4 regions of the Bacillus sp. DJP31 genome follow, and region 4 is predicted to be linked to each of the others. Evidence: riboswitches for the same ligand, from Rfam matches in the RefSeq annotation. Region 4 holds a riboswitch; each other region holds the start of a gene.

What was found. A riboswitch is a leader RNA that binds a small molecule or an ion and turns the genes downstream of it on or off. The one in region 4 is predicted to bind S-adenosylmethionine.
Positions count from the first base shown of each region.
Region 1: it holds a riboswitch for S-adenosylmethionine, as region 4 does, so the genes downstream of both, ACOI1C_RS19070 (sugar ABC transporter substrate-binding protein) here and metK (methionine adenosyltransferase) in region 4, are expected to answer to the same signal.
Region 2: it holds a riboswitch for S-adenosylmethionine, as region 4 does, so the genes downstream of both, metX (homoserine O-acetyltransferase MetX) here and metK (methionine adenosyltransferase) in region 4, are expected to answer to the same signal.
Region 3: it holds a riboswitch for S-adenosylmethionine, as region 4 does, so the genes downstream of both, ACOI1C_RS19700 (methionine ABC transporter ATP-binding protein) here and metK (methionine adenosyltransferase) in region 4, are expected to answer to the same signal.

Region 1 covers NZ_JBMERO010000029.1:32,916-37,279, forward strand. The annotation lists gene ACOI1C_RS19065 (sugar ABC transporter ATP-binding protein) at 1-303, opposite strand, end outside; gene ACOI1C_RS19070 (sugar ABC transporter substrate-binding protein) at 377-1,483, opposite strand; SAM riboswitch class I at 1,603-1,716, opposite strand; partial or broken gene ACOI1C_RS19075 (type II TA system antitoxin MqsA family protein) at 2,239-2,538, shown strand; gene ACOI1C_RS19080 (Panacea domain-containing protein) at 2,524-3,174, shown strand; gene ACOI1C_RS19085 (hypothetical protein) at 3,192-3,368, shown strand; partial or broken gene ACOI1C_RS19090 (LysE family translocator) at 3,360-4,004, opposite strand; gene ACOI1C_RS19095 (cysteine hydrolase family protein) at 4,009-4,364, opposite strand, start outside.
Region 2 covers NZ_JBMERO010000032.1:13,797-18,160, reverse strand. The annotation lists gene metX (homoserine O-acetyltransferase MetX) at 1-1,008, opposite strand, end outside; SAM riboswitch class I at 1,101-1,216, opposite strand; gene ACOI1C_RS19660 (hypothetical protein) at 1,372-1,710, opposite strand; gene ACOI1C_RS19655 (hypothetical protein) at 1,961-2,101, opposite strand; gene ACOI1C_RS19650 (thioredoxin family protein) at 2,161-2,463, opposite strand; gene ACOI1C_RS19645 (toprim domain-containing protein) at 2,648-2,995, opposite strand; gene ACOI1C_RS19640 (YusG family protein) at 3,111-3,353, opposite strand; gene gcvH (glycine cleavage system protein GcvH) at 3,413-3,796, opposite strand; gene ACOI1C_RS19630 (arsenate reductase family protein) at 3,870-4,226, opposite strand.
Region 3 covers NZ_JBMERO010000032.1:23,007-27,370, reverse strand. The annotation lists gene ACOI1C_RS19700 (methionine ABC transporter ATP-binding protein) at 1-962, opposite strand, end outside; SAM riboswitch class I at 1,137-1,246, opposite strand; gene acsA (acetate--CoA ligase) at 1,422-3,113, opposite strand; gene ACOI1C_RS19690 (ABC transporter ATP-binding protein) at 3,131-3,865, opposite strand; gene ACOI1C_RS19685 (ABC transporter permease) at 3,898-4,364, opposite strand, start outside.
Region 4 covers NZ_JBMERO010000007.1:67,622-71,985, reverse strand. The annotation lists gene ACOI1C_RS08805 (gamma carbonic anhydrase family protein) at 1-97, shown strand, start outside; gene ACOI1C_RS08800 (phosphatase PAP2 family protein) at 384-938, shown strand; gene ACOI1C_RS08795 (glycosyltransferase family 4 protein) at 956-2,110, shown strand; gene metK (methionine adenosyltransferase) at 2,155-3,354, opposite strand; SAM riboswitch class I at 3,586-3,695, opposite strand; gene pckA (phosphoenolpyruvate carboxykinase (ATP)) at 4,086-4,364, shown strand, end outside.

The sequences.
Region 1 (4,364 bases), on a different contig from region 4:
TTCTCCAACTGATAGATACGAAATTAATGCGGTATCGACTTCTTGATACACAGTTTGAATTCCATACTCTTGGGCATGTTTAGGGGTACGAATGGGAAGTAGGTTTCCATCAAGAGTAATTTCGCCACTGTAGTGACTGTATGCCCCAGATAAAACCTTCATGAGAGTAGATTTTCCAGCGCCATTGGCCCCAATTAAGGCATGTACTTTGCCTGTCTCTGTTACAAAATCCACATTGTTTAATGCCTTCACACCTGGAAACTCAATGGAGATGTTGTTCATTCGAAGTACTGTAGCCGTCATTATTTTTTCCTCCCTTCATAAAAGTAGACACTCTCTTTACTAGGTAAAGAGAGTGTCCCGATACGGGTAAACGCTATTTTTTATAGTGATCCTTTAATACCTTCATCCACTCTTCTTCAAAAGCAGTAGAAGTTCCCCAGCCTTCAACGATGTCAGCAAGGTTGACCATGTTAACGGCCCCATCTGATTTACGTAAATCTTCTTGGGAAATTAATGATGCTTCTAAATCATATGTTGGGGGCGTTTCTTCACCAGCAAGTTTCTTCGCTAGTAATCTCAAATTGACAGCACCAATTAGTTTGGGATCTACTGCTGCTGTGTATTTCCATGGACTTGGGTTCGCTTGAATTTCTTGAAGATCTGCATTCGAAACATCAATTCCATAGATTTTAATCTCGTCACGACCTGCTTCTTGAATCGCACGTGTTGCCCCAATCGCAAAGGCATCCCATGAGGCAAAAATCGCATCAATTTCACCCTTTGGATGCTTGTTTAGCATAGCAGCTACTGCATTTTGAGTTTGGACAGATGTATCAGCAGCCGCCACACCGAAACGCTCAACTTCTTTGATTCCAGGGTTACTCTTTAGCGTATCTTGGTAAACAGCGTTACGTCTGACCATTGGAGGGAATCCATCAACCCATAAGTACACGATATTGGCTTCTCCATTATGTTCCTTCACCAATTGATCAAGTGCTAATTTGGCTAACTCTTCATCATTTTGAGAAGTCAACGTCACCCCTTCAACCGTTGCAATGTCAGGGTTCGAGTCAAAAGTTACCACACTCTTTCCAGCTTCAGTCAGCTTTTTAACTCCATCAACCGTCGCGGCATCATCACCGTGTGAAATAATAAACCCATCATAATCCTGTGTTAAAGCTTGCTCAATCGCATCGTGGAACTTAGCTGAATCCCCGTTAGCCGTGAACACATCCACTTCAAAGCCTAATGCTTCTCCCTCTTCCTTCGCTCCAGCTAAAAATTGAGCCGTATGGTCATCTCCACCAATTTTGCGGATCACCTTAATTTTCGCCCCTTCACCATTTGCAAATCGTTCTGGTACATTTTCAAAGGATACTTTTTCATTTGTACTTGCCTTTTCACCTGACGAACATCCTGTTAAAAGTATTGATAATGCTAGTGCTGAAGTGAAAGCTGTTTTAATGATTGAATTTCTCATGTTGATTGTCTCCCTTTAATTTCTGATTTTGTGGTTACTAGATTAGGAGAGGATTCACGCGTTTAAACGTAAAAAAACCTCTCAAAGAGAGGTTTCATCGCAATATATCGGATGTTCCTCTCTTATCTGTCAAAACAAATAAATGTTTTGCAGGATTTAGCACCAATTCCATAATGAAATGGAACGGTTGCCGGGCATCATAGGGCCAGTCCCTCCGCCTCTCTAGATAAGAGATTACGTATTTAATTATTAAGAAAATTTATATTCCTTACTTTAATGGGTTGTGGGGTGGATGTCAATATAAAAATAATAACATGTAAGAATGATTCGTTCTTGTAAGATGAGAGTATACGGTATCAAATAATACCGAATATGAACTAACCTAAAAAAACGCTCACATAAAACAAAAATGGGAACATAAGCGCAAAAAATATATGAAAAATAGAATGAAGATTAAAAAGGCGTAAAAGGACGATGGTAATGATGTGTGGGTTTTTAAGAGGAAGATAAATAATTTTGACGCATACATAAAGTTAAAGACGGATAAACGTGGTTGTGTCTGTATTTCTTTTCATAGAGACTGGGGATAAAATCATATCACTGAGGGGTGGTTAAATTTGGTAATTTAGGTTAAAGAAGAAAATTCTAATATAAAATAGTAAGAAGGATAGATATCCTAATGTCTAAGAACATTTGGTGTGAAATGTGCCAGGAGGAGGTGCAGTCATACAACATAATTCAAAAAAAATGAGTTATATGCCTATAAAGGAGAGTCCATTGAAGTAAATGCAAGTGTAGCCATTTGTCCTCATTGTGAATCGGAATTACCTGATGAACAACTTGATGGAGCTATTATGCATAAAGTTCAAAGGATATATATGGAACGGATGGGAATATCCTTTGAAGAGATTAAAACGATCAGAACTGAGTTAGGTCTTTCTATGGATCTATTTGCAGAAATACTTGGTTGGAGTAAAGCGACCATTGTGAGATATGAAGTTGGAAAGGTACCGTCATCTTCTCACATTACTATTTTAAAAATACTAAAAGATAATCCGGAAGAGCTAGGAAATTACTATCTTCAGAGTAATCATAAGTTTTCTAAAAAAGAACAACAAAAAATTGAAAGGGCCTTTCAAGATTTTGATTTTGAGGTTTTCCAACGAAACTTAATTGATACTCTTAAAAGATATTACCATGAGTATGAGAAAACAATTGAAGCAGGATTTAATACATTTTCAATGGATAAAGTCATTCAGATGATTCTATTCTTCACGCAGGATGGTCTTAATAAGACTGTTTTGTTAAAACATTTATTTTATGCAGACTTTTTGAACTTTAAAAGATCCCTTCTATCAATAAGTGGATTAACCTATATAAAATATAAACATGGTCCTGTACCAATGAAATATAACTTGTTACTTGATACTTTACAAGAAACTGGACACATTGAGATTGAAGAAGAATACTTTGAAGAATATACTCGAACAACTATTAAGTCAAAAAAGGAATTTGATTCAAATTTTTTTGAGTTACATGAGTTGAATGTTCTAAATGAAGTTCAAGAATTTTTTGATGGTTATGGTTCTAAAAGGATAAGTGATTTTTCCCATGATGAGGATGGTTGGAATCATACAGAGGTAAATAAGATTATCCCTTATGATTTTGCTGAAAATCTTAAACTAGACTAAGCATAAACAATTCGAATATGATAATTCTCAAATTAATAGGTAAAACAGCTTCTGCATTTATTGCGCGCGAAGCTGTTTTTGATGCAGTTTACCCTAATGTGAAGGATCATCATAAAGAACAGAAAATAAGTGCCACGTACCAACCAATCAATGGAAGCTGGCTGGCACTCCTATTTTTAGTCTATTTAAGATAGAAAAGAAAGTAAATCAATCTGTAAATTCGAGGACATCGTTGAAAATCCGATCCAAACCCCATAGCCGATTAAAATAATACCTGATGTACTAGATATGAATCTAAGACTGGAAGGCTTGACGTAGGATTTCCCCAATGCTGACATGATGGCTAGAGTAATGTTCGAAATTGAGATTCCTAGAAATATATATACGACTAACCATAACGGAGAAGTGAAGGTAGTCGTTTTTACGGATAGCAATGAACCATAAATTCCTGTCCAGAATACGAGATTCAAAGGATTAGCTATGGCAAGAAAAAAACCAGTAGTAAAGGATTTCTTTTCTTTTACATTGGAAGGTGTGTGGTGATCTAGATTCGTCTTTTTATTTTCTTGTGCTCTGAATGCCGATATAAATTAACATCATTGAACCAAAAAATCCTAGAATAATCTGTGCAGTATTGAAGTGAAAAAGTGTCCTAAACCTAAATAGATGATACATATAATAACGAAATCAGCAGTCGTAGCCCCTATTCCAACTAGCCAGGAAGGAACGAAACCTTTCGTCACTCCCTGCTTAATCAGTTCTAAATTAACTGGTCCAATGGAAATGGCTAATGTAATACCAAGAAATACGTGTTGAACTAATAATTCCAAATCATTAACCTTCTAGCAATTCTAGAACACCCAACGTATCAATGACTGTTGCAAATTCATCGCTTAAACTGACGAGAGCCAAAGTGTGTATTTCTTCCGCACTGTAGAGCTTTCCGTCAAAACTCACTCGTTCAAAAGTAGCGGTAGCATCCGATACAATGTATGGAGTGAAGCCAAGGTTTTTGCCCATTCTTGTTGTTGTGGAAACACAATGGTCGGTTGTTAAGACTACAATCACTAGGGTTTCAATATTGGCTTCCCTTAAATGATTTTCAAGATTTGTACCGATAAAAGAGCTGTTTACATTTTTGATCATCACAGGTTCTCCTGGTAGAGGGGCTACGATTTCTTTTATATCGC
Region 2 (4,364 bases), on a different contig from region 4:
AACGGTTTCTACCTCATAATGCTTTGAGGATAGATTATTCTCCTGACAAACCTCCAAGAGCTCAGACAATAATTCACTAGAATAAATGATATCTCTCTTATAACTAATCGCGATGACCTTCGAGCGAATCTCTTTTAAAGCTTGCTTCCAGCCTCCTCGTTCATGACCAATATTGTGGTGGTCCATTGCCTTGAGTAAATATAAATAGCTATTCGCATCAAATCTTTTTAAGAATTTCTCACCCTGATACTTTAAATAGGAGTCAATTTGATACGAACTTTCCAGATGATGATCACCCCAGCCATCCCGTTCCTCTCTTGAAAATCTTTGATTGAATAAGTCTGCTGAACGGTAAGAGATCATTCCAATCATCCTTGCTATACTTAGACCAAGCTCTGGATTGGCCTCATATTCTCCATTTTGCCACCGCGGATCATTTGTTATGGCATAACGCGCAATTGAATTATAGGCTATTCCAAAATCACTCAAGTAGGGAGAAGTCGCTAGCGGAAACAAAGTCTTCGCAAATTCGGGATAAAGAATTCCCCATTCAAGGACCTGCATACCACCAAGTGAGCCACCGATTATGGCATGAACCTTATGGATATTCAACTTTTCCAATGCTTGGTATTGACTGTTCACAATGTCCCTAACTGTCACAAACGGAAAAGAAGATCTATAAGGATTCCCATTTCCATCAAGGCTTAAAGGACCTGATGTCCCATTACAGCCTCCAAGTACATTCATCGTAATCACTTGCCATTTAGTTGTATCAATATATCCCCCATCACCAATGAGTCCAGACCACCATCCAGGCTGATCCCTTGTTCCGACCGAAAACTGATTACCCGTTAAGGCATGACATACAAGGATGACGGGAGAAGTTTTATGACCAATTCGTTCAAATGCAATGTAGACATCTGGAATGGTAATGCCAAGCTCGGTTGTAAAGTCCCCTATATTAATTTCGCCATATTCAGACGCTATTTCTTCCTTCACCTTCTGCATGACTCCTTCCCTTAAACTAATTGTACGTTTTAAAAATCCCCATTAAAAAAACCCACTTCAATAAGAAGAGGGTGAAAGTATACATTCATCTCTTCTTATCTGTCAGAGTTTTTACACTCTGCAGGAATTGGCACCGTGTTTTCAAGTAAACTTGAAAATCGGTTGCCGGGTATCATAGGGCCAGACCCTCCACCACTCTGGATAAGAAAACTCTATTCAATTAACGCTTCAGCTTGCTAATTCATCATTGCTATGAATTGACTATATCACAGCTCTTTTTTACCTGTCAAACTATTTTTTGAAAATTTTAAACCATCGAATTATAATCTGTTTTGATAAGAATTGTATGCACCTATTTATTAATTATGCTGAAAGTCTTTTCTCACATAGACAAAATAGGGTCTCTACTACTAATATATCCTTAAATTTCCCGGTGATTTTTATTTCACTTCTAGACTCCAGCTTTCTTAATCTTTCCTTCCCGGTGATGATGAGATTTACTGAATCCGAATTACCCTTAATCAAAATGTCAATTTGATCATGACAACTTTTATAAACCTTACAATGGCTAGCTGAAATTTGAAGATATAGGAGATTGTAATCATATTGAAAACAAATGATCATTGCTTCCTGTGGAAGAACTGGTTTCAGATGTGGTTCATTTAAAACAACCGCAGAAAATCTTTTAAGTAGCTCAATCATGTAACTCTCACTCCCGTTTTTATTCTACTTAGTGAATTCCACAGATTGAATTGAACTACCTTTATTTATCGTTCGACAGTTTATTAAGAGAAATACATAATCATACATATTTCTGTTTATTTCCTGAGAAATATGTCATTTGTTGAGAAAATTAGGCAGGACTTACAGAAGGTTTGACAGATTGAACGATTACTTAACAAATTCCAATAGAAAAGGAAAAAAGCATCCACCAAAATTGGTGAATGCCCTTCTATGCTGTAAATTGTTGGTGAAACCTTGTTTTCAAATGCTTTCTTGCTCGAAACATGTTGATTTTAACCTTACCCGCGCTCATAATTAGAAAACTTGCTATCTCCTTCTCTTTCCAGCCTTTGTTTATTTTAAGGTGAATAATTTCTTGTTGAACATTCGAAGTGAGGAAATTTCATAATAAGTAATCTACAAGTACTTTCAAATGTTTTTCAGTTCTGTATACAGAAAGTCAACCGATTGAAACGCAAATATTCTCTTTTTTAATTGTCCCTCTTTAAATAGCAAAAGACATGGTACACTTTGAATCTCCAATTGTTCTGAGATCTTTGGTATATAATTAAGATTCACTTTTTTTATCGGCAAATGAGGTACTAATTCTTCGACTACTGTAATCATTCGTTCAGCTACCTTACATGTACCACACAATGGGGTGTACAAAAACACGGCATGTGTTGTATGTTGATCTATTTCTTCTAATTGAAAATCCAACCATTCCTCCATTTTCTATTTCTCACTCCTATTAGAATAAGCGCAAGAGCCTTGTTCAGACCCGACAAGCAAATGTTCATAAAGCGAATAAAAGGGTGGTCTTACCTTTTATTTGATTCAGGTTATTTGACCTCGGGGGGTCTAGGCGCTGGAGCTAGATTAGTACCCAGGTTAAAAAAACTTATAATTTCTTATTTTATAAATATCCTGCATGTACATCGATGTTCCCACTAAGTAATACAGTGGCTATGTGTTGATCCGGGGCACTTGCGACCTCACGATACATTTTGTCCACATATAGGTGCTCAGCCTCTGGATATTCTCTGCGGAATTGTTTTCTCAGCTTTTCCCCTGATTCATCTGAGTCCACTAATATATATACCTCTTTATCATATATATAATCTATTAATTCATCTAGTTTACTTGTGCCAATGGTGCCGTTTGTACAAATGATTTCAATCTGTTCACTGATAATCATTTCGACTTTCTTCTTATCTGACTTACCCTCAACAATAATGACCCTTTTGACTTCGCCGCGAATCATAACATCACCCATTACGTACGAATTTGTTTAGAAAAGAAAACTCTTTCTAATACAATATTCAAACCAAATTCATTTTGCGCAAAATGAGTAAAAAGACAGTGGATGTTCCACTGTCTTAGCACCAACCATTTTCTTCATCACAATCCGTGTACTTTTGATCAGGACCTGTTGTTACATCAGCATTCTGATAAATCTTATTCTCCTCATGCTCATAACCGGTCTTAAGTTCGAATTGATTACCTTGATTCGTAAAAAGCATCCTGCCAATTGGCTGGTCTTCTACATATAAATCCATTTGATTCTGGCCAAGCTTCCCAACCACTCGATCGGTAATTTCAAGCTTTTTTCGCTCAAGCATAAATAAACACTCCTTAGTCTATTTGTATAACCTTAGAGTGTCCATAATAAAAAAAATCATTAGTCTTGATTGATCATTTCTTCGTATTGCTCTGCTGTCATGAGTTTTTCAACTTCACTAACATTCGTAAGTTCTACAACAATCATCCATGCCTTTTCGTATGGAGATTCATTGACAAATTCAGGACTGTCATCAAGATTTTCATTGATTTCAACCACTTTTCCGCTAACTGGAGCATATAACTCTGAAACTGTTTTAACAGATTCAACACTACCAAATGGTTCATTGAAAGAGATTTCATCGCCAACCTCAGGAAGCTCAACAAACACGATATCACCTAGCTCAGATTGAGCAAAATCAGTAATTCCAATTGTCACTCTATTTCCTTCAACTTTTACCCACTCATGCTCTTCTGAATAACGTAGTTCCTTAGGTGTATTCACTGCAATCCCTCCAAGAAAATATATAAAGTAATTTTATGAAAAGTAACTAATAATAAGTTATCTTTTTTCCTGTTTAAAGCCATGTCTCTTCGAATTGTTTTTGATTAAATCCGACTGTTACTTTTTGTCCATCTGTTACAAGTGGACGTTTAACTAGCATACCATCTGACGCTAACAACTCAAGAAGTTCATCCTCAGACCCTGTTGCCACTTTATCCTTTAGCCCTAATTCACGATATTTCATCCCGCTTGTGTTAAAGAACTTCTTAAGCTCAAGCCCGCTCTTTTTGTAAAGCTCTGAGAGCACCTCTTTGGATGGATTGTTCTCTACTATATGTACTTCCTTTAATTGGATTTCATGCTCATCCAACCATTTCTTTGCGTTTTTGCAAGTTCCACACTTCGGATACCAGTAAAATGTTAATGACACGGATTTTCACCACCAACTTATAGGATACGCATTTTTCTGTATTTTAACATAGATATCGAGGTTTTCCTACTAAACGGAACACTCTCTTTACTTATTCGACTTTTTTTACGAGAGTCCTTCTCTAAATATAAGAAATAA
Region 3 (4,364 bases), on a different contig from region 4:
ACCTCTTCGTCTATTCCATCAATATGGATAAAAAGAGTTCCGTAGGCACCAGTATGAAGCTGCGCTATTTTTCCTTGAAGGATTGTCACCGTGATATCAAACTGACGAATTACATTTGAAATGATCGGCTGCCCGGTTTCTTCTCCTACGAAGGTGAGCTTAACAACTCGTCCATTTGGATAACGTTCTAGTAAATGTCCAACTGTTTCTTTTGCCTCTTCCGGTTCTGATAACTGGCCAACAAATCGTTTGGTTATGGGTTGTTGTGGATTCTTAAAAACCGAAAGCACATCCCCTTCTTCCACCACTAAACCATTCTCCATAACCGCCACTCTGTGACAAATCTTTCGAATAACGTGCATTTCGTGGGTAATTAAAACAATCGTTAGCCCTAGTCGTTCATTTATATCGACTAACAAATCTAGAATGGAATCCGTTGTTTGAGGATCGAGGGCTGATGTAGCCTCATCACAGAGCAATACTTTTGGATTGTTTGCCAATGCTCTCGCAATCCCGACTCGCTGTTTTTGACCACCACTTAGCTCTGAGGGGTAAGCATCTCCTCTGCCAGTTAGCCCAACAAGCTTAATCAGCTCATCCACACGTTCGGTCTGCTTTTGCTTTGGTACACCAGCAATTTCAAGAGGGAAGGCAATGTTTTCTCGAACTGTTCTTGACCACAGCAGGTTAAAATGCTGAAAAATCATGCCGATTTCTTGTCTAGCCATTCTTAGTTCTTTTCCTTGAATAGTAGCCATATCTCTACCCGCTACGATAATGGAGCCTTCTGTTGGCTTTTCTAGCTGATTGAACATTCTTATGAGAGTACTCTTACCAGCACCACTGTATCCAATGACTCCGAAAATTTCCCCCGTTTTTATCTCTAGGTTAATCCCGTTAACGGCAGTCACTTCACCACTTTTCGAGGAAAAGACCTTTTTTATTCCCTTTAATGTCATCATGCTACTCACCTCTTTTCTCCCCAAGTTCACCCATCTGTATAGTAAGATTAAGAACAATATTTATGCTATATATTCTCTACTAAATGAAGGGATATATTAGAGAATCGGCCTTTTAAAATGCAAAAAACCCTTTTGCATAAATGAGCAGAAAGGGTTATATAAGTAGGGTCCTTTCTCTCATCTGTCAAAGCACATTGCTTTGCCGGAATTGGCACCATTTCAACGTTACGTTGACGGTTGCCGGGTTTCATAGGGCCAAGTCCCTCCACCTCTCTTGATAAGAGTGTGTTTTTACAAACACATTATTCTTTATTCAATTATCACGTTACTAGATTCAAGGAAAAATAACTACGAGAGTGATTGTAGCATGCAAAAAAAAGGTCGTCAATAGTTATACTAAAAAAATATATTTCTATTTTCAAAGAATAGTTGATTCATCTAAGTATAGTAGAATACTATTTATGCAAGAATGGAAAGTTTCTCAAGCTCTTGTGCCTTTAATACTCTTCTTAGTATTTTGCCACTAATTTGAGTCTTTGGAAGCTCCGCAATTACCTCTATCTCTCTAGGCGCAGCATGTGCTGAAAGCTTATATCTGACAAAGCTTTGGATCTCTTTTAGAAGCTCCACATTTGCTGTATACCCTTCCGTTAAAACAATAAATGCCTTCACAATTTCCCCCCGAACCGGGTCTGGCTTTCCAATTACCGCAGCCTCAACTACTGCAGGATGTTCGATGAGTTTACTTTCTACCTCAAAGGGGCCAATTCGTTCTCCGGATGAATTAATCATATCGTCATTTCTACCTTGGAAAAATACATAACCTTCTTCATCCATGGTTGCTAAATCGCCAGAAACATACCAATCGTTGGCAAAATAGGAAAGGAACTTCTCTTTGTTTTTCCAAATTTCCTTCATCAGAGATGGCCATCCTTTTTTAATAGCTAGTAGCCCTAGTTCCCCTCTCCTTACTTCTTTCCCGTCCAAGTCAATAATTGAAACCTCAACACCTGGAATCGGTCTGCCCATTGATCCTGGCTTTATCGGTTCAGATGGCAAGTTAACAATGAGCTGAGCCCCCGTCTCTGTCATCCACCATGTATCATGGATACGTAGATCGAGGACTTCTTTCCCCCATGTAATTGCTTCAGGATTAAGTGGCTCCCCCACACTTAAAATATGACGTAAGGTCGAGAGATTGTATTCTTTCACAGTCTGAGTTTTTTCCATCAGCAATCGAAAAGCAGTAGGAGCACTGTACCAAACAGTCACTCCAGTATCTTCAATCACTTGAAACCATTCTTCTGCCTGAAATCTACCTCCATGAACCACAATGGTTGAACGGTTTAACCAAGGAGCAAATATTCCATAAGAGCTTCCTGTAACCCAGCCTGGGTGAGCCGTGCACCAATACACATCGTCTTCTTTTAGATCAAGGACCCAACGCCCTGTTTGAAACTGCTGAATCATCACACGATGTGCATGAAGGACCCCCTTTGGTTTGCCCGTGGAGCCTGATGTGTAATGAATAATCATTCCATCATCTAAATCAACCCATTCTGTTATTCCTCCAACAATTGGGGTAGAAGCTAGTAAGTTAGAAATAGATTTTGCAAAAGGATGTTCTGAGTCATCTGTTGTGAGCACCGTCTTTAAATGGGGCAGTCTGTCTAAAGGGACCCTGTCAAGAAGGTCGGAGTGGGTAATTAAGACGGAAGCTTCACAATCATACATTCTGTCATAAATGGCTTCCTCCATAAAAGCTTCAAACAATGGACCTACAACTGCTCCGATTTTTATACCTGCTAATATAGCAATATAACAATCTGGATGCTTGGGTAGAAATACAAAAACACGGTCTCCTTTTTTAACTTCTTGTGATTTCAGTATGTGAGCCCACTCATCAGTCTTTTGTTTTAACTCTGAAAAAGTTAAGGTATCCTTTGTCTCTCCGTTAATATAGATCAGTGCGACCTTCTCTCCATACCCATCTTCAACATGACGATCCATACACTCATACGCCATATTCACCTTTTTTGTTGTGTACCAGCTAAAATGAGGATGGACAGAATCCCACTTAAAATCTTTATATGTTTCTTCATAGTTTGATAGATTGTACGTTTCATTTTTAGGTAGAAGTACTTGACTCATTGTTGCCCTCCCTATTGTTACTTTGCTTGGTTAAAACCTAATATCGAGAGAATATATTCCTTTTGTTTAGCTAGCTCTTGATCCGCTCTTGAACGGGGTCTCTCTTTGGAGATAATGATTTCCTCACAAAGTTCACCTGGCTGCCCTCGAAAAACAAGTAATCGGTCACAGAGGTAGAAAGCCTCGTCAATATCATGTGTGACGAGTAGCATCGTGGCACGACTTTGTTTCCAAACTGTTACTAATAAATCCTGTAGTTGCATCTTTGTAAAGGCATCCAGAGCACTAAAAGGCTCATCTAGCAGCAACACTTCTGGTGAAGTGATGAGTGCTCGGGCAATAGCTACACGCTGAGCCATCCCTCCTGAAAGCTGTTTTGGATAAAGCTTTTCAAATCCCTTTAATCCAACCTGTTCAAGTACTTTCAATGCCTTTTCCAGTTGATTTTGGGTTTCGTTTCTTTCTCCAAACAGAACGTTTTCAATCACTGTTAGCCATGGCATTAACCTTGGTTCTTGAAACATGAAACCGATATTTTCTTTACCTTCACGAGCTTCTCGACCGTGAAAAAGAATTTTCCCCTCATACTGAGTGTCTAGACCGGAAATGTTTCGAAGCAGAGTGCTCTTTCCGCAACCGCTCGTTCCGAGAAGTCCAATAATTTCTCCACTAGCTGCTGAAAAATTCACATGGCGATATGCTATATTTCCAGTTTCAAAGGTTCTACTTGCTCGTTCTACTGCTAGTAGCACTTATTTCACCACCCATTTTATACTAAATTGAACTATCGACCCTCTGATCCTGACAAGCTATCCTGCCAGTGCAAAGCCTTTGTTTCTATTGTTTTTAAGATCCAATCAGAGAGCTTGCCGAGTAAGGCGAACAACAGGATGCTCGCTAAGATCATGTCAGGTGAACTCATATTTTGTCCGAAAACTAATAAGAATCCTAACCCCTGGCTAGCTCCCATTAATTCAGCAGCGACGACAAACATCCAACCTAAGCCGAGTCCACTTCTGATTCCTACTAGGAACGAGGGTAAAGAAGCAGGTAAAATGATTTTCCGAATGAGCTGGAAGGTCGAGAAGCCATAGATTTTCCCGACCTCGATTAGTTTTCGATCGACTCCTTTTACCCCGCTTACGATATTTAAATACACGGGGAAAAATACCCCGACAGCAATGAGCGTAATCTTAGAGGTCTCTCCAATGCTGAGCCATAAGATAAACAATGGAACCCATGCGAGGGATG
Region 4 (4,364 bases):
AATTCGTGAACTAAATAAAGAGGATATTTTAGATATGGAACGAATTAGAAGAGAATATGTTGAAAAAGGTCAGTACTACAAATCCATTCAAGAATAAGGATGATTTTTCATCCTATTGTTCTATTTTTACAATATTCTTAAAAATATTGTAAAAAAAAATTATATAATTTCTCATTACTTTTACATTTCCTTAGTATTCCCTAAATATTTACACCTTAAAATGGAAGTATAGAGTTTACTATTCAAAAAAACTTAGTTAAGTTAGGCCAAGTAGTATGGCTAACAATGTTTCAAATTAATCATAACGCACGATTGGTTCTTTCTTCAATTCTCTAAAAGATTAGAACAGACATAATTAGTTTACAAAAGGGGCTAGGTGAATGATGACAAAAATAATAGCAAATTTATATGATTTTGAATGTCATATCTTCCGAAGTGTGAACCGTCATTTTGATCGAAAGGCCCTTAACTTCTATTTCCGCTCAATCACCCACTTAGGTGGTGCAACCTTTACTATTCTGTCTGTCCTAATTCTTATTATTTTATCGCCTACTACAAATAGATATGTTGGACTTGCTAGTGCACTTTCTCTACTCCTAAGTCATATTCCAGTAGCACTTGTGAAGAAGTTTTATCCAAGACGAAGACCTTATTTAGCATTAGAACAAGCGAATGTTACAGTCAATCCTTTAAAAGATCACTCCTTTCCATCAGGACATACTACGGCTATCTTCTCTGTAGTTATCCCATATATTTTTTGGATGCCATTGCTAGGTATTGTCCTATTGCCGTTAGCCTTTAGTATTGGAATATCCAGAATGTATCTTGGGCTTCATTACCCATCTGATGTCATGGCTGGTAGCATATTGGGCACCATCACTGGAATTACTTCTCTTGCTTTTTTACAACAGTTGTTTACTGGATTAACTATCCTTTAAATTTTGGAGGGGTTAGGGTGAAGATTGCGATCTTTACAGATACGTTTGCACCACAAGTAAATGGAGTAGCAAGAACGCTTAAACGCTTCACGGATTATTTAGAACAGCAAGAGATTGAATACAAGGTGTTTGCTCCAGATTGTACAAAAGACGAAGAATTATTTTCTACCCATATTCATCGGTTTACGAGCCTGCCTTTTTTTCTATATCCTGAATGTCGATTAGCCTTACCAAATATGCTTCACGTAAAAAGTCAGCTACAACAGTTTCAACCTGATATCATTCATGTAGCTACGCCCTTTAATGTGGGACTTTGTGGAATTCATTATGCAAAAAAACTAAACATTCCGCTAGTAGGCTCTTATCATACTGATTTTGATCAGTACTTGGAGTATTACGACCTTCAATTTTTATCGCCTATACTTTGGAAATACATGAGATGGTTTCACCGATCTTTTCTTAAAACCTTTGTCCCTTCACAAGAGACGAAAGAACAATTAAAGCGTCACGGATTTACAGATCTCCATATTTGGAGTCGTGGTGTAGACTCTGCCCTTTATAAACCAAATGAACATTCTACAAAGGTGAGAGAAAAATATAAAATCAAAGAAAAGTATGTATTATCCTATGTTGGAAGACTTGCTCCCGAAAAAGATGTTCAAACACTTCTAGAAACAATGAAAGCCTTGCCTCCAAATCTTCAAAAAAATGTTCGCTGGCTTGTAGTTGGTGACGGTCCATCTAAGCTAGATATGCAAAGAGAAACACCAAGTAACGTAACCTTCACAGGCTATCTAAACGGAAAAGAATTATCTGAGGTATATGCAGCTTCTGATTTGTTTGTTTTTCCATCACCAACGGAAACCTTCGGAAACGTAGTGTTAGAGGCACTTGCATGTGGAACTCCAGTTGTAGGTGCAAATTCAGGTGGGGTAAAAAACATTATTAGGCAAGGAAAAACGGGCATTCTCTGTGAGCCGAAAAAGGTTGAATCATTTGTAGAAGCGATCGTGGACCTACTTGAAAATAATGAAAAAAGGACTCATATGAGTACGGAAGCGAGAGTCTACTCCATGACTCAAACCTGGAGTGCAATTTTCAATAATCTTCTAGACGAATATGAAATGGCCATTCATGAATCTAAAGAAACCAAATACGCAAAAATTATTTAATTAAAAAGGCTATCACCTCATTCAAGGTGATAGCCTTTTACTTATTATTGTGCTGCTTGAGCTTTCAAATCTGAAGCTTTGTCAGTACGTTCCCATGGTAAATCAATATCTGTACGACCGAAGTGACCATAAGCAGCTGTTTGCTTATAAATGGGACGACGAAGGTTTAACATATTGATGATTCCCGCTGGGCGTAGGTCAAAATTACTTCGGATTAAATCTACTAGAAGATCCTCAGAAACAGTACCCGTGCCAAATGTATCAACCGAGATGGAAACAGGCTGCGCTACCCCAATTGCATAAGCCAATTGCACTTCTGCCTTGTCAGCTAGTCCTGCTGCCACGATGTTTTTAGCTACATAACGAGCAGCATATGCCGCTGAACGGTCAACTTTTGTTGGATCCTTACCTGAAAATGCTCCGCCACCGTGACGTGCATATCCACCATACGTATCAACAATGATTTTACGACCTGTTAATCCAGCATCCCCTTGAGGACCACCAATAACGAAACGACCTGTTGGATTAATGAAGTACTTTGTATCCTCATCAATTAATTCTTTCGGTACAACTGTATTGATCACATGTTCTTTTAGGTTTCGACTAATTTGCTCGTTCGAAATTTCTGGATGATGCTGTGTTGAGATAACGATCGTATCAATACGAACTGGAATATTGTTTTCATCGTATTCTACAGTTACTTGTGTCTTTCCATCAGGGCGAAGGTAAGGTAGAATATCCTCTTTACGAACTTCTGTTAAACGACGAGCCAATTTATGAGCTAAAGAAATCGGTAATGGCATTAATTCTTTCGTTTCGTTACAAGCATATCCAAACATAAGACCTTGGTCACCAGCACCAATTGAATCAATTTGTTCATCTGACATTTGACCTTCACGTGATTCTAATGCTTGGTCAACTCCCATTGCGATATCTGCTGACTGCTCATCGATAGATGTAAGCACTGCACACGTTTCAGCATCAAATCCGTATTTTGCACGTGTATAACCAATATCTCTAATCGTTCCACGAACAATTTTCGGAATATCTACATAAGTAGATGTAGTAATTTCACCCGCAACTAATACTAATCCTGTTGTAACCGATGTTTCACATGCAACACGAGCATTTGGATCCTTTGCAAGAATTGCATCAAGAATTGAATCTGAAATCTGATCACAAATTTTGTCTGGATGCCCTTCTGTTACAGACTCAGACGTAAATAAACGGCGATTTTTTGACATCTAATTTGTTCCTCCCATTGTTAACTTCAGAAATAAGGTCTACGTGAATCTTTTCTTATCTCTGAAATCTTGTCAGATACGGTACTCATTCTCTTATTATTCTTAATAAAACATAATTTTATTAAGGAGTTCTTTTTTTACGATTTAGCTCAATGATTAGGCTTTACTAAAATGAACATAAAAAAAACCTTCCTTATATTAGAGGAAAGGGTATACGTTCATTCGCCTTTGCTCTTATCGTTCAAGGCTACTTGCGCCTTGCAACAGGTTAGCACCTTATCATAAAATGATGGTTGCTGGGTTTCATTGGGCCTGTTCCCTTCACCGACTCGGGATAAGAGAGTATCCGTTCGGCTCATATCATAACGTATGAGGTCGAAAGATGTCAACAAAAAGAGAAGAGGTTACTCGAATAATTTCACACAACTATATTTGTTCATTTAGATTTATAAAATATATGGGCTGCTGTTATGAAGATCCCATTTTTTAATCTCATTTCCATTTTATGAAACTTGGTTAAATCAGTGTGGGTTTAAGCTTAAATTCAGCTAGAATAAACATTGATTACTGTAACCTGCAGTAAAAGGGGATATTAAAACTATAATGAGCACAAAAATATAGATTAGTATAGACTATTGCTTTAAATATGTTATACTAATTGAAGAAGTAATCATTTAATTTCGATTATTGTTAGATTAATAGAAAAAAATCGTAAAAGGCAGGTTATGAAAATGAATTCTGTTGATACTTCAATCAACTTAAATGGTTTATTAAGCGGACAAAACATTTATACAAACTTATCTGTTTCACAGTTAGTGGAAAAGGTACTCTCAAGAAACGAGGGAGAGCTTACATCTACTGGAGCTGTTCGTGCAACGACGGGAAAATATACAGGGCGCTCTCCTAAAGACAAATTTATTGTAGAAGAAGCTTCAATTAAAGATAAGATTGCTTGGGGCACTGTCAACCAACCGATTTCAGAAGAAGCTTTCAATCGCCTATATAAAAAG